One region of the Paenibacillus oryziterrae genome, then DNA from elsewhere that is predicted to be linked to it. Evidence: riboswitches for the same ligand, from Rfam matches in the RefSeq annotation. Region 1 holds a riboswitch; the other holds the start of a gene.
The links. A riboswitch is a leader RNA that binds a small molecule or an ion and turns the genes downstream of it on or off. The one in region 1 is predicted to bind cyclic di-GMP.

Region 1 (7,734 bases):
TCGGCAGACGGGATCAGCCTGAATTCAATGTATTGCTGGTCGGCAGGCTGGCGCAGTGGAAGGGCCAGCATGTTCTGCTTGAAGCCGCGAAGGAATTCCGGCATGATCCGCGCGTGAAATTCTGGCTGGCCGGGGATGCGCTGTTCGGTGAAGACGAGTACAAGAAAGAACTGATTCAGACGATCGAGAACAATGAATTATCGAATGTGAGCCTTCTGGGACACGTGGATGATATACAAGGACTCATGAACAAAGCTGATTTGCTGATCCACACCTCGATAACACCTGAACCGTTTGGTCAGGTTATTGTTGAAGGCATGGCAGCCGGGCTTCCGGTCATTGCTTCGAATGAGGGTGGACCAGTCGAAATTGTGGTGCCGGGTGAGACGGGATTGCTGATTCAGCCGGGTGACCCCGGGCTGCTCGCAGAATCCATACGCTGGATGCTGGATCACCCTGAGGAGAGAAGAAGGATGGCCGACAATGGTGTGAAGCGGGTGAAGGAGCATTTTGTAATAGAGAATACGGTCAGGGACATCGTCGATTACTACAAGGGCTTGCTGGCTGGTATCTGACTATTTCGGTCACTGGCAAGAGCTTCCCTATTCCGTTTGAATAACGATGCTGCTGCTCCATAAAACTTTGAGGATGATTCACATGAAAATTGCGATAGCGCACGATTACTTAATCCAAATGGGCGGAGCGGAAAGAGTGGTGGAGGTCTTCCACCATATGTACCCGGAAGCTCCAATCTTCACAACCGTTTTTAACGGCAGCGGCCTGACTGATAATCTCAAAGATGCGGATATCCGGACCTCCTGGCTGCAAAAGGTACCGGGCGTGAAGACCAATTTCAAAGGGATGCTGCCGCTTTATCCGATGGCTATCCGTGACTTGGACTTTCGAGGTTATGACATCGTGTTGAGCTCCAGCAGTGCTTTTATGAAAAGCATCCAAGTTCCTGAGTCTACCTTTCACCTCTGCTACTGCCACACTCCAATGAGGTTCGCATGGGACTATGACACCTACATGGAACGGCAGTCCAACTCGGGGTTGTTCAAAAGACTGCTGAAAATCTATATGCAGCAGCTTAAGAACTGGGATCAGCGGACTTCCAAGAATGTGAACCAGTTCGTGGCCAATTCCTCCGTGGTGAAGACAAGGATCCGGAATTATTATCACCGGGACGCCGATATTATTTTTCCGCCGATCAACACGGCACGATTTACCAGTTCAGCCTCCATTGGTGATTACTACCTGATCGTCTCCAGGCTCGTTTCTTACAAAAGAATTGACCTGGCAGTAGAAGCCTTTAACCGCAACGGTCTGAAGCTCTACATTGTCGGTGATGGTCCGGACCGCAAGCGCCTGGAAGGTATGGCTAAAGGGAATGTGTCCTTCCTGGGCAGGCTGGAGGATGAACAGGTTACTGGGCTTATGGCACAGTGCCGGGCCCTTATTTTCCCCGGTGAAGAGGATTTCGGCATCACTCCACTGGAGGCGAATGCGGCGGGAAGACCAGTCATCGCTTATCAGGCCGGCGGAGCGTTAGATACCATTATTCCTTACGTCAACGGTGTTTTTTTTGAACATCAGGAGGTTGACGATCTACTGGAAGCCATCAAGCGAGTGGAGTCTTACTCGTGGGACATTGGCCAAATTACACGTCATGCGCAAAAATTCGATGAGCAGTCGTTCATGATCAATTTCAAGCAATATGTCGAACAGGCATACGTTAACTTTCTAAAAGGAGGATGAGGGTATGAAGCTTGCAGTCATCGGTACCGGTTATGTCGGTCTAGTCTCTGGCGTGTGCTTTACGCTTAATGGAAATCATGTCATTTGTGTTGATAAAGATGAGGAAAAGATCAACAAGCTGAAGGCGATGGAATCCCCCATCTATGAACCGGGCATTGAGGCACTTATTGAAGCCAATCTGCGCGAGGGGCGCTTATCCTTCTCCTCCAACCTTAAAGAATCGGTACGGCGTTCGGACATCATTATTCTTGCGGTAGGGACGCCTTCCCTGCCAAACGGTGAAGCCAACCTTCAGTATATTGAGGGAGCGGCAGCTGAAATCGGCCAGGCGATGGACGGCTATAAAATTATCATGACAAAGTCCACCGTTCCGGTTGGCACGAATGAGAAGATCCGTAAAATGATAGCTTCCCATACGGAGCACTCATTTGACATCGTATCCGCACCGGAATTCCTCCGGGAAGGTTCGGCGATCAGCGATACACTGCATCCGGACAGAATCGTAATCGGGATAGACAATCCCAGCCTGGAGCCGGTAATGAGGAAGCTGCATCAAGGGTTCACCGAGAATGTATTCGTGACCGATATCCGCAGCGCGGAGATGATCAAATACGCATCGAATGCGTTTCTGGCAACCAAAATTTCGTTCATTAACGAGATTGCTAATATTTGCGAAAAAGTGGGAGCTGATGTAACCGAGGTCGCGCAAGGGATGGGAATGGACCGCAGAATCGGCTCATCCTTTCTCCAGGCTGGCATTGGTTACGGCGGCTCCTGTTTCCCGAAAGATACCAATGCGCTGATCCAGATCGCCGGTAACGTCGATTATGAGTTCAAGCTTTTGGAATCCGTAGTCGAGGTCAATAAAGGCCAACGTTTCATGATTATCTCCAAGCTGCATGAGTCCTTAGGAAGCCTGCGCGGTGCAGTTATCGGCATTTGGGGCCTCGCCTTCAAGCCGAACACGGATGATGTGCGCGAAGCTCCAGCCCGGGAAATCGTAGAGGCACTAGTAGCTGAAGGTGCTATCGTCAAGCTCTATGATCCCATTGCCGCCGACAACTTCCGGAAGCAATATGATCATCCGCAGCTCCGCTGGTGCACCTTGGCAGAGGAAGCCGCGGAAGGCAGTGACGCATTGTGCCTGCTGACAGACTGGAGTTTGTTCAAGGACATCGACCTGCACCGTCTGGCCAGAAAGATGCGCAAGCCGGTTCTGATCGACGGCCGCAACCTATACTCCAAAGCACAAATCGAGGGAACCGGCCTTGAGTACCACTCTGTCGGCCGCCCGCAGATGGGCGGGCTCAGCGGCTACTCGCCGAGCGTTGCCGGCGCGGTCTAACCCGCGCCTGCAAGGCGGGCGACGCTGACCTTTTTGTTATAGTCCATTCCGCCGGAGTTGCATCGAAATAAACGGCATAAGTGCCGTTCATCTAGCCAAATGCCCCGGAGATGCAGAAATAAAGTGTAAAAGTACACTTCATTTGACTGAGAACCTTGCGGAAGGCGTGAAAGATGATGCGCCGGCGGAATCATCCGATCGAAGTAACTTCCACGCCGGGTCACCCGCTTCGGCGCAGCAGCCCGAAGCGAATCTCTTGCCTTACCCCAGCGAGCGAAGTGATGCGATGCTTTTCAAATCCCCTGTTATGGGGAGGACGGAGAGGAATTTTGGAACTGTAGAAGCGCAGCGTTCGCCTTTGTCCTCAGATTTCAACCGCGAGGCGGTTCAAATCAGGAAATCTGAGGACAACAGCGATCGAAAGTCCAAACATTCATCGCAGTCCACTTTCATAACAGTCTTTTTTTCAAAAGTCGAATTACTACACGCTCACGCTTCACACATTCATTTGAGGAGGGTTCACTTATGAAACTGGTACTATTGTCAGGCGGTTCAGGAAAACGGTTGTGGCCTTTGTCCAATGATTCGCGTTCGAAGCAATTTCTTCGTGTACTGGAAAGCCCGCAGGGCGAGCCGGAATCCATGGTTCAGCGGGTCTGGAGACAGCTTGAAGAAACCGGTCTTGCAGACTCCTCGTACCTTGCAACTGGGCGCGGACAGGTGGAGATGATTCAAAGCCAGCTGGGAGGCGACGTGCCGATCATTGTTGAGCCGGAGCGACGCGACACTTTTCCGGCCATTGCGCTTACCGCTGCGTATTTATATTCGGTAGCAGGCGTGCTGCCTTCGGAGATTGTGGCGATCCTGCCGGTTGATCCTTATGTAGAAGCCTCCTTTTTTGACCATGTTGCCAAGCTGGAACAGACGATGGAGGAGAGCGGAGCCAATCTGGCGCTGATGGGGGTTATTCCGGAGCACGCCTCCGAGAAATACGGATATATTATCCCGACAACGGAAACTGCAGGGGAGAATGGATTCCTCAGAGTAAGTCATTTCCAGGAGAAACCGGAACGCAAGCAGGCGGAAGAACTTATCAAGCGCAGCGCGCTTTGGAACTGTGGCGTATTCGCTTTCCGTCTGGGATATCTGCTGGACATTTTACAGCGCAAGGGACTTCCACTCGGCTACGAGGAAATGCAGAAGCAGTATAAACTGCTGGCAAGCATCAGCTTTGATTATGAAGTGGTGGAAAAAGAAGATAACATCGTGGTTCAGCCGTATGACGGATTCTGGAAGGACCTGGGGACATGGAATACGCTGACGGAAGAAATGGCCAGCAACCATGTGGGGAAAGGGTTTGTAACAGCCGATTCGGAAGGCACTTCGCTGATTAACGAGCTGGATATTCCGATTACGGTGATTGGAGCCAAAGATTTAATTATAGCAGCAAGTCCTGATGGAATTCTGGTTACCCATAAATCTGAAAGCCCGCGAATCAAGGAGGTGTTAAAGTCCTTTGAACAACGGCCGATGTATGAGGAACGCCGCTGGGGTCATTACCGGGTCATTGATTACATCAAATATGACGAGGGCAATGAAGTGCTCACGAAACGGATTTTTATCAACGAAGGCAAAAACATCAGCTACCAGCTCCACCACAAGCGCAGTGAGATCTGGACGATTATCAGTGGAGAAGCGAGCATCGTACTGAATGAGAAGATGCATAATGTGCGTGCGGGTGATGTCGTACGCATTCCTGAAGGCACCAAACATGCCATTCTTGCGCTAACCGATGTTGAATTTATTGAAGTGCAGACCGGCTCAGAGCTGGTGGAAGAAGACAATATCCGTATTACTTTGGAGTGGGAAGACATAGAACTTCAACAGTTTATTTCATAGCACAAACTAACTATTTACCCCAGATTTAGGGGGCTAGAAACAGGTCTTAAGACTTATTTATCAAATTATTTTTATTAATGCCCTAAACTAAAATTAAATAGCGACGATAGTACGGTAAGGGGGATCATTCCTTCCAATACGACAAAGGCAAACCTGCCGAAAGACAGGGACGCAAAGCTATAGGGCCTTTCGCAAGAATGGCAGCCTGGCTACCGAAAGGGAGATGTATTTTGAAAGCTTACCGTACGTATCGTTTGCTGTGTGCACTGTTGTCTGCAATTTTGCTTGTGACGGCCATTCCATTTAGTCTTGGTTTCTCGTCATTGACTGTAAGTGCTGCCTCATCTGCAGGTACTCCGGTTAATCCAGGTGCTTCTGCCGGAGCTGCCAAGCTGCTGAAATATCTGTCCGATATTTCTGGAAAGGGGATCATTACAGGCCAGCACGACTATCTGGAGAGTCCGGATGAATTCAGCAACAAGCTACTGGCAACAAGCGGTAAATATGCGGCACTGCATGGATATGAACTGGGTGCAATTAGCGGCCAATCGGCAAGCACAGTTGCTTCGCAACGCCAGAATGTGGTGAACAGTGCGATCAACTGGTATAAGAACGGCGGAATCGTGGCAATGACGTTCCATGAGAATCTGCCGGGAACAACGTATGATTGGTCCAATGTCTCCATGAGCCTGAGTCAGGCCGATTTCAATAAATATGTAACTCCAGGAACAGCCGAGTACAACAGCCTGATTGCAGAGCTGGATAAAGTGGCAGTATCCTTGAAAAGCCTGCGCGATGCAGGAGTACCAGTCCTGTGGAGACCGTATCATGAAATGAACGGCGGCTGGTTCTGGTGGGGGAAAAAGACAAATTTCTCCGCGCTCTGGAACATTATGTACGACCGTTTCGTGAACGTTCATCAGCTTAATAACCTGCTGTGGGTTTGGAGCCCGAATGCACCGAATGCCTGGGCTGACCCGTACGCACTGACTTATCCGGGTGCCGATAAAGTGGATATCCTGGCTGCAGACATCTACGATAATGATTTCAAGCAAACGTATTACGACAGTCTGCTCAGTCTTGCCGCAGGTAAACCGATCGCAATCGGGGAGAATGGTGAAATGCCTAGTACCACGACCGTTCTCAAAACGCAGAGCAAATGGTCCTTCATGATGAACTGGGGTAAGCTGCTATACGAGAAGAATACCACCGACACGATTAAGAACTTTATGAATAATGACTTTACCCTCACAAGAGATGAATATATTACCGGAGCAATACCAACAGCTTCACCAACACCAACGCCGACACCTACAACAACGCCAACACCGGTAAGCGGCCTTATGATGCCGGTCAAAAATGGCCTGCAAGGCCAATATTTTTCGAATATGAATCTTTCGGGCACACCTGCCCTGATCCGGGACGATACAAACATTAATTTTAACTGGCGTCTCACTGCACCGGACAGTAAACTTGGCATCAATTATTTCTCTGTACGCTGGAGCGGTAAGATCAAGCCTCTGTACAGTGAAACTTATAATATTTACACCAATTCGGATGACGGCATCCGGGTATGGGTTGACGGCAAGCTTGTGATTGACAGCTGGATTAAACAAAGCGGAACCGAACGTATGGGAAGTATTAATCTGGTTGCCGGACAGCTGTATGATATCAAAATTGAGTACTACGAAAATGAAGGCGATGCGCGTGTGCTTCTGATGTGGGAAAGCCCAAGCCAACTGAAAGGGACGGTTCCCTCCAGTGCACTATTTTTAGCTTCTACAGCAGTTGTATTGGCAACACCAACACCAACACCAACACCAACACCAACACCAACACCAACACCAACACCAACACCAACACCAACACCAACACCAACACCAACACCAACACCAACACCAACACCAACACCAACACCAACACCAACACCGACGCCAACGCCAACGCCAACGCCAACGCCTGTGTTTAATCAGGATGTAGTAAGTGTAATACCGGTAACGGGAAATGGTCTGCGTGGAGAGTATTTCGGCAATATGCAGCTTTCGGGTACACCGGTATTGATCCGTGATGACGCTGCATTGGATATGAACTGGCGCCTGACATCACCGGATGCCAAAATCGGAGTTGATTTCTTCTCCGTCCGTTGGAGTGGCAAGATCAAACCGTTATTTAGCGAAACTTACAACATATATACTAATTCAGACGACGGTATCCGAGTCTGGATTGATGGTAAGGCTGTGATAGACAGCTGGGTGAAGCAGAGCGGAACGGAGCGCATGGGGACAATTACCTTAAAAGCCGGACAGCTGTACGATATCAAGGTGGAGTACTACGAGAACCAGGGAGATGCCAGAGTGCGTTTGATGTGGGAGAGCCCAAGCCAACTAAAAGGAACGGTTCCTGCAAGTGCGCTTTTTCTACCCGGTGTTTAGCGGGTAACGAACCTTAATCAATGAACTAAATGAATCATCGACAGCCTTCTCCCCGGATCTTGGTATGGGGTAAGAATTCTTTACAGTCGAGCTTAGTTAGCCCTGCTCATGAGCAGGGCTACTGAGCTATAGTCCTCATGTGGCAAAGAATGGCCTTCCCGCCATGCGAATTTGTTATCTACAGAACCGGGAAGGTACTTGGCTACCGAAAGGAAGATTACATTGAACACTTACCGCAAGGCCGGACTCTATATTGTAATTTTGCCGCTGATTTTGATTCTTTCCATAGGTCCCAGAGGA
Region 2 (7,734 bases), on a different contig from region 1:
GTGGCTCCGTACCTTTCCGTACACGAGCGGCTGGGTCGTCTCGGGATCGTCCATCTCGTTATGGCCGTGGCGTCGGTAGCCGATCAGATCGATGACGAAATCCTTTTTAAACAAATTACGGTAGGCGCTTGCCAGACGGACGGCAGCGACGCACGCTTCCGGATCATCTGCATTTACATGGACAATAGGAATCTCATAACCTTTGGCCAAGTCACTGGCATAATGTGTTGAACGGGAGTCCTTGCTCTCCGTGGTGAAGCCAATGCGGTTGTTGACGATAATATGGATCGTTCCGCCATTTTGATAACCTTGAAGTTTACCGATGTTCAAGGTCTCCGCTACGATACCCTCGCCTGGAAAAGCGGCATCCCCGTGCATCAGGACAGCCATGGCTTTATTGGTGTCCAGCTCCGGGAGACCCGGCGATTTGCGGTTCTCCTGGGCAGCGCGTGTAAAGCCCTCCACCACCGGATTCACGAACTCCAGATGGCTTGGGTTGTTCGCAAGCGTCAGACGGGTCCGCACCGTTTCGCCTTCGCGGACAGCACGGTCAGCGCCCAGATGGTATTTAACGTCTCCGGTCCAGCCATAGTTGATGCCCATAGACCCTTCTGAAGGGAAGAGCTCTTTATTCGGTGAATGGTGGAACTCGGAGAAAATGATATCGTAAGGCTTGCCCAGGATATGAGCGAGCACGTTAAGACGGCCCCGGTGGGCCATGCCCATCAGGATATGCTCCGCCCCGTCATGGGCTGCGGCCCGGACAATTTCATCCAGCATAGGAACGAGCGCATCGTTGCCCTCCAGGCTGAAGCGTTTCTGCCCGACAAAAGTTTTGTGCAGAAAGGTCTCAAACTGCTCGACCTGAACAAGCCGCTTCAGCAGCTCCTGGCGTTCCGCTTTGTTTAAGGGCGAGGGAGAGGTAGGAGACTCCGCCTGACTATTCAGCCACCGCAGTTCCTGTTCGTCATGAACATGCCCGAATTCATAAGCAATCGTCTTTGTATAGGATTGGAGCATCCGGTGAACGGCGTCCCAGCCGGTCAGGACATCATCCGGCGCATTTTCCCAGATCAGTGAGGCAGGCATAGCGATTAAATCTTCACGTGTTAAATCATACGTCTCTGGGGTGAGCCATTTAGCCATGGGATGCTGACTCCGCTCCAGCGGGTCGATATCAGCTGCCATATGGCCGTATATGCGGATGTTAGTAATCAGTTTAGAAGCTTTGACCGCCTTCTTGAGCCATTCAGTGTCTCCGGAAAGGATAGGCTGAGGTGATTGTTCGGACTCGGGTGCTAAGGGCGGAGGGCCGGAAATGGTGAACAAATCCCGGTAATTATTCTCGACAGATGCAGGATCATTGACGAATTGCTCGTATTTTTCCTGGATGTAACCAAGATTGGGTCCGTAATACTTACTCCAAATGGATTCGTTATGGGGCTCTTTGGCTGCCATGATAGATCCTCCCAACGGATGAACTCCGAATTAGCGTTTATAGTAAGCGCCTTGCGGAGCTGCAATGTTTGCGTTTTCATTATAATAGTAACAGGTAACGATAATAATAAATACTATTGCCTCATCCTATTGTGCTACTTTAACAACTTGTAATCAATTCATACTTTCGTCCAATCCGTTCGCAAAATGATATAGGTTAGGGCCAATTTGATGCTTAATTATTTAAAATTTAAACTATAAAAACGACTGGACTACTACATTGAATTCATAGGCCAGTTTAATTTTTTATAATACCGTTTCAAGAGGCTGAAACGGGGTATAAACTTATTACAATAAAAATTGCACTTTATAGTCACCTACATAATTCGAGTATTCCCTGCATCACTTTGTCACTGTACTTAATTAGTACAGATTTACGTCAAAATATGCTAAATTTTTTTAAAATTTTGATCAATAAAAATTTCCATAATTCGACACACGTTTCTTCTTAACTCCTGTATAATGTTATTGCAGACGGGCTAATCATCGTGTAGTAAGTTTTTGACATAATAGATTCAGTAAAGGGTAAACCTGCTGAAAGGCAGGGACACAAAGTTTCGGGTCTAAGGTAGAAATACTATGATGGCCGAACTGCCTGGGGACTCACATTCATAGGAGGAGATGTTCGTGGATCAATCCAACCAGGTAGATAATGGGGAAGTGCAATTGGCAGATTTGGATTTAGAGTGGGTGTACCTGCTGTTAAAAGCAAAGAAGGCAGGTATTCTCGTCAATGAAATCCGTCAGTTCTTCAATGAGAAGTCTCTACAGGCCATGTAGGGAGATTTGATGAAGGGGTTACATACATAAAAAGCACAGCGGCTACCGCTGTGCTTTTTATGTATTGATCCTGGAGCAGACGCGGCTGCACAGTGCTTAGCTTAGTTGTTTTGGTCAATCCGCCACTTCTGGTATTCCAGAAACTCTTTGAACTCTTTTTTGCTGACACCTGAAGACATGGCTTCCTGCACAAGCCGAAACCACTCTGAATCCAAAGATGCTTCCTCGCCTTCGGAAAGTCCGCCATACAGTAAATCATGCATAGTAATGTCAAGTGCTGCGGCGATCTTTTCGAGGAATTGAATGGAAGGGTTGGATTGAATATTTCTTTCCACATTGCTGAGATAGGATTTGGCCACACTCGCCTTGTCCGCCAGTTCGGAAAGGGACATGTCCTTTTCCTGGCGAAGCTCATGGATGCGTTGACCCAAATTTTCTGGCACGATGACAACGCCCTTCCAAATAGATTGATATTTAATACCAGTATAACAAATATCATTGAAACCGACAAAGTCAAAAGGTGTTAATTCTTACGGTAACCGGTTGCCGCGTGAACTGACGAACAAGTCATACCATTCTCTCCGGGACAATTCCAGCTTGTCAGCATCGCCGCAAGCTGCGATCCGTTGCGGGTTCACGGTACCAATCACGGGCTGGATGGCAGCGGGGTGTGTCATTAACCAGGCGAGGACAATGGCCTCGGGGGTGGTTCCCTTTTCTGCCGCCATTGCTTTGACCATAGCTGCAGTATTAATGATATTCTCAGGCTGTCCGTCCAGGGGCCGTCCACTGAACAAACCCTGAGCCAGCGGACCCCAGGCCTGAATCTGGATGTTCTCCATCCGGCAGTGCTCGATGGTGCCTTCTGGGAACGCGACGTCTTTCGAGTCGTTCCGGTTAACGCTGATTACTGCATTCAGCCAATCGATCTCGTAAAGACTCATCTTTAACTGGTTCACTATTAACGGTTCATCACTGTAGAATTGCAGCAGCTTGATCTGCGCAGCGCTCATATTGGAGACCCCGAAATGCCGGACCTTGCCGGAGCACTTCAGCCTGCTTAGTGCTTCGGCAACCTCCTCTGGATCCATTAGTGGATCCGGACGGTGCAGCAGAAGAATATCAAGATATTCTACACCCAGACGGCTTAAGGTTCCGTCAACGCTGCTTATAATATGCCCGGCTGAGAAGTCGAACACGTTCGAACTTTCTCCGGGCTCCATCAGCTTAATCCCGCATTTGGATTGAAGGATGATTTGCTCGCGAAGCCCGGGGCGTTCTTTAAAGACCGCTCCGAATACTTTCTCCGCCTTGCCGCGTGTATAGATGTCGGCATGGTCAAACATGTTGATTCCAATGGATAGCGCGGCATCAACAGCTTCATGGCCCTGTTTGATATTCTCTGCGGTGATCGGCTCACGGTCCCATCCCCCGCCAAAGCCCATACAGCCTAAGGCAATGCGGCTTGCTGGAATACCGCGTTTATGAAAAGGCAGTGTTGTCGGCAATAGTGATCCCTCCGTCGAATGGATTGCTTGTTCCCGGGAACATTGTACACTTTTTTAGAAGCCTGTATGGTATTTCTGTCGTTGAATACATGTAGATAGTCATAATTAAACGATTTGTGAGTGCATGAAAAAAGAGGCCCTTAGGCCTCTATATTCAGTCTAGTTCCGACATCGCCCAATTTATGGGCTAAAGTGTCCTCGTATAGGCGTTTCAGCCATCTGAGTTCGGTATGGATGTGCTCGTATTTTCCGTATATCAGGTGAAGGGCAGACCGCGGAACAATCGCGATATGCTCTTCGTAGACCTGATAAGCCAGGTTGAGCTTGTGTTCGGTCTCCCGGATACGTTCAGCCAGCAGCTTCTCGATCTTGCCTTGATCCACATGGCGGGACATGGCGACTGCCAGGTAGAGCGGATGAAAGATTTCATCGTTCTTCTTGAACAGCTGCAGGACAAGCTGCTCGAACAGGGTTTTGCCCTTATCCGTAATCCGGTAGATGGTTTTGTCCGGCCGGTCGGGGCTTGAGATCACTTCTACCGCTTCAATGTGTCCCTCTTCCGCCATTTTGTCCACCGCGTAATAAAGCGAACCCATCTGCAGCTTGGTGATCCGGTCGATGGCTCTCTCTTTCATCACGATATTAATCTCGTAGGGATGCATGTTGCGCTCCAGGAGCAGCCCCAGAATCACCAGCTTCATGGACATGGCGGATTACCCCTTAGCGCCGGAAGGCTGCGGTTGCGCTTTGGTAGCCGGCTTCAGACGATCGCCTGGCATCAACAGGACGAAGGCCAGCCCAAGCACCGCCGGAAGCAGCGCCCACAGGAATGTATGTGCAATGGAGGAGGACAAAGCGCTGGAGATCTTCTCCAGTACCGGAGCGGGAATCTTTGCTCGGGCTTCCGGTGTTAGCGCTGCGCGAGGATCCCCAAATGCTGCTGCCTGTCCGCCTTCGCCGAATGCGGAGGTCATGCTGCTGGTGAAGCTGTTGCGCTGGATGATCCCGAAGATGGTAATACCCAGTGTCATGCCGAGTGAGCGCATGAAGGTGCTGGTTGAAGTTGCAGAACCGCGCTGGCGCATCTCGAAATGATGGATGGACGACATGTTCAGCACGGAGAAGGAGAATCCTACCCCAAAGCCGGTCAAAGCCATGAAGAGATTAAGTGCAAGGCGTGTAGTATCCGGTGACAACGTGCTGAGTGAGAAGACGCCGGCTACAAAACATACTGCCGACAGCAGCATAATGTTGCGGAAGCTGGTCTTGGTAGTCAGCAGACCGCCGATTTGGCTTCCCGCCACAGTTCCGATCATCATCGGCATCAGGATCAGACCGGAGTTGGTGGCGGAGCCGCCAAATACACCTTGGACGAAGATAGGGATATAGATCGTTGCTACGATAAAAGCCGAGCCATAGAACAAAGCGACCAGACAGCTTGTTGCGAACAGCCGCTTGCGGAACATCGCGAAGGAAATGATCGGCTCGGCCGCTCTTTTTTCAATCATCAGGAACGCAGCAAGCAGTATGGCGAACCCGGCGAACAGGCCAAGAATGACTGAGGAATCCCAGGAATACGTATTGCCGCCCAGTTCGAGTGCGAACATTAGGCAGATAATAGCCCCAACCAGAGTGGAAGCGCCGCCCCAGTCAATTCTCTGTTTGGAATGAATAACAGATTCCTTGTAGTTGAGTGCGATCAGGATTAACGAAATAACCCCTAGCGGAAGGTTGATGTAGAATACCCACTGCCAGCCTACATAGTCGGTGATATAAGCACCAAGCAGAGGCCCGAGCACGCTGGAAATACCGAATACCGCTCCGAAGAGGCCGGTCAGCTTTCCTCTTTTCTCTGGAGGATAAATGTCAAAGACAATGGTAAAAGCGATTGGCATAAGCGCGCCGCCGCCGACGCCCTGAATCGCGCGGTAAATACTGAGCTGGGTAATGCTGCTCGCCGTACCGCATAGTGCGGAACCGATCAGAAATACAATCAGTCCGAACATGAAAAAGCGCTTGCGTCCGTACATATCCGACAGTTTACCGAAGATCGGCGTGCCTGCCATAACCATAACCATGTATGCCGAGGTAACCCAGACGATTTTGTCGAGTCCACCCAGATCTGAGACGATGGTTCCCATAGCCGAGGCCACAATCGTATTGTCCATCGCGGACATCAAAATGCCGAGCATCAGCGCAGCTACAACCATTTTCAGGTTGCTTTCTTTAGAATGCATGTTGTAAAGCCTCCCTTATCGATTTCACTTTAAATAGAATTGCCCAAAGTCAGATTTTCATTATATTCAAATTTGAATAGGGAGGCAAGGTTTTATTTTTTACGAAGTCTGAATGGAAGTATATGGGCACACAGTTGAAAAAGAAATGATTCTTGACATACCCATGGGGGGTATATTATATTGTGAGTGAGGAGGCTGAGAAATGGCTGCACATGAGAAAGGACATGCGGATCAACACGCAGGCACCGAGTGCCATACACCGGGTGAACGCAAAAGTCATCATTCCGATGAATTCAAGACTGGACTTGCTAACCGTCTGAACCGGATCGAAGGCCAGATTCGGGGAATCAAGGGAATGATTGAGCGGGATACTTATTGTGATGATGTGCTGAATCAGCTGGCTGCGGTCCAGTCCGCCTTGAATGGTGTCGGGAAGTTACTGCTTGAAGGCCATATGAAGAGCTGTATTATAGAGCGCATAGAAGCCGGGGAGCATGAGGTTATTGATGAACTGCTGGTTACAGTAAATAAATTAATGAAATAAGTATAATTTCAAATACTAAAGGAGTGTATATTCATGTCTAATGTTGTGTTGAATGTTGAAGGAATGTCCTGTGGACATTGTGCAAGCTCGGTGGAGAAAGCGGTAATCGGAGTTGGCGCCTCGGCGAAGGTTGATTTGTCCGGTAAAACGGTGGCTGTGGAATTTGACGAGAACAAGGTTAGCCTGGAGGCTATCAAGGGAGCCATTGAAGATCAGGGATATGATGTAGTTTAAGCTCAAGAATGAGGTTATAGGGGGCATAGTGCAGCGGAGACCGGAAGGTTTGCGGGAAGCACGAGTGCCTTCTCTTTTATCACAAATCATACCCCTTGGGGGTATAAAGGCAGGGGAGTATTGTGGAAAAAACAGCAGTTGGCGCTTCCGGTGAGGAACAGCTGACGGTGCAGATTACCGGCATGACCTGCTCGGCCTGCGCGGCAAGAATTGAGAAGGGACTCAGCCGGATGGACGGTGTGGCACGGGCCAACGTGAATTTGGCGCTGGAACAGGCGACCGTGGGTTTTGACCCCAAGGTATCCGGCCTGCCGCAGATCGAAGAGAAAATCCGCTCACTTGGCTATGATACGGTCCGGGAGTCCGCCGACTTCGATATTACCGGAATGACCTGCGCCGCTTGCTCCGCCCGGATTGAGAAGGTTCTGGGTAAAATGCCGGGAATCGCGCAGGTGAATGTGAACCTGGCGCTGGAGACGGCGCATGTGGAATATACGCCTGGTGTGATCGGCACACGGGACATCATGGACAAGGTAAGCAGCATTGGATATAAAGCTTCACTGAAAGAGGAGCGCAAGGAGAATGGTGATCACCGGGAGCTGGACATCAAACGCAAAAAGCTGAAGTGGATCGTATCCGCTGTATTGTCGTTGCCGCTGCTCTGGGCGATGGCGGGGCATTTCTCTTTTACCTCATGGCTTATGGTTCCGGATCTGCTGATGAATCCGTGGTTTCAACTGGTGCTTGCCACTCCGGTACAGTTTATTATCGGCTGGCAGTTTTATGTGGGGGCGTATAAGGCTCTCCGTAACGGCAGCGCCAATATGGACGTTCTTGTTGTGCTGGGGACTTCTGCAGCTTATTTCTACAGCTTATATTTAACGATCGATTCGCTTAGCATGACTGGAATGAATCATACTGTAGAGATGTACTA

Region 2: another riboswitch for cyclic di-GMP. It lies ahead of ACAN55_RS03585 (anti-repressor SinI family protein); the one in region 1 lies ahead of ACAN55_RS11455 (glycosyl hydrolase).

Annotation. Positions count from the first base shown of each region.
Region 1 is NZ_JBGJZO010000008.1:143,963-151,696, forward strand. It holds gene ACAN55_RS11435 (glycosyltransferase family 4 protein) at 1-575, shown strand, start outside; gene ACAN55_RS11440 (glycosyltransferase) at 658-1,758, shown strand; gene ACAN55_RS11445 (UDP-glucose dehydrogenase family protein) at 1,763-3,103, shown strand; gene ACAN55_RS11450 (sugar phosphate nucleotidyltransferase) at 3,629-5,002, shown strand; cyclic di-GMP riboswitch class I at 5,139-5,219, shown strand; gene ACAN55_RS11455 (glycosyl hydrolase) at 5,200-7,434, shown strand; gene ACAN55_RS11460 (glycosyl hydrolase) at 7,657-7,734, shown strand, end outside.
Region 2 is NZ_JBGJZO010000002.1:251,834-259,567, reverse strand. It holds gene ACAN55_RS03590 (2-oxoglutarate dehydrogenase E1 component) at 1-1,458, opposite strand, end outside; cyclic di-GMP riboswitch class I at 2,012-2,096, shown strand; gene ACAN55_RS03585 (anti-repressor SinI family protein) at 2,125-2,277, shown strand; gene ACAN55_RS03580 (helix-turn-helix domain-containing protein) at 2,379-2,720, opposite strand; gene ACAN55_RS03575 (aldo/keto reductase) at 2,808-3,785, opposite strand; gene ACAN55_RS03570 (PadR family transcriptional regulator) at 3,926-4,492, opposite strand; gene ACAN55_RS03565 (MDR family MFS transporter) at 4,499-6,022, opposite strand; gene ACAN55_RS03560 (metal-sensitive transcriptional regulator) at 6,225-6,566, shown strand; gene ACAN55_RS03555 (cation transporter) at 6,600-6,800, shown strand; gene ACAN55_RS03550 (heavy metal translocating P-type ATPase) at 6,923-7,734, shown strand, end outside.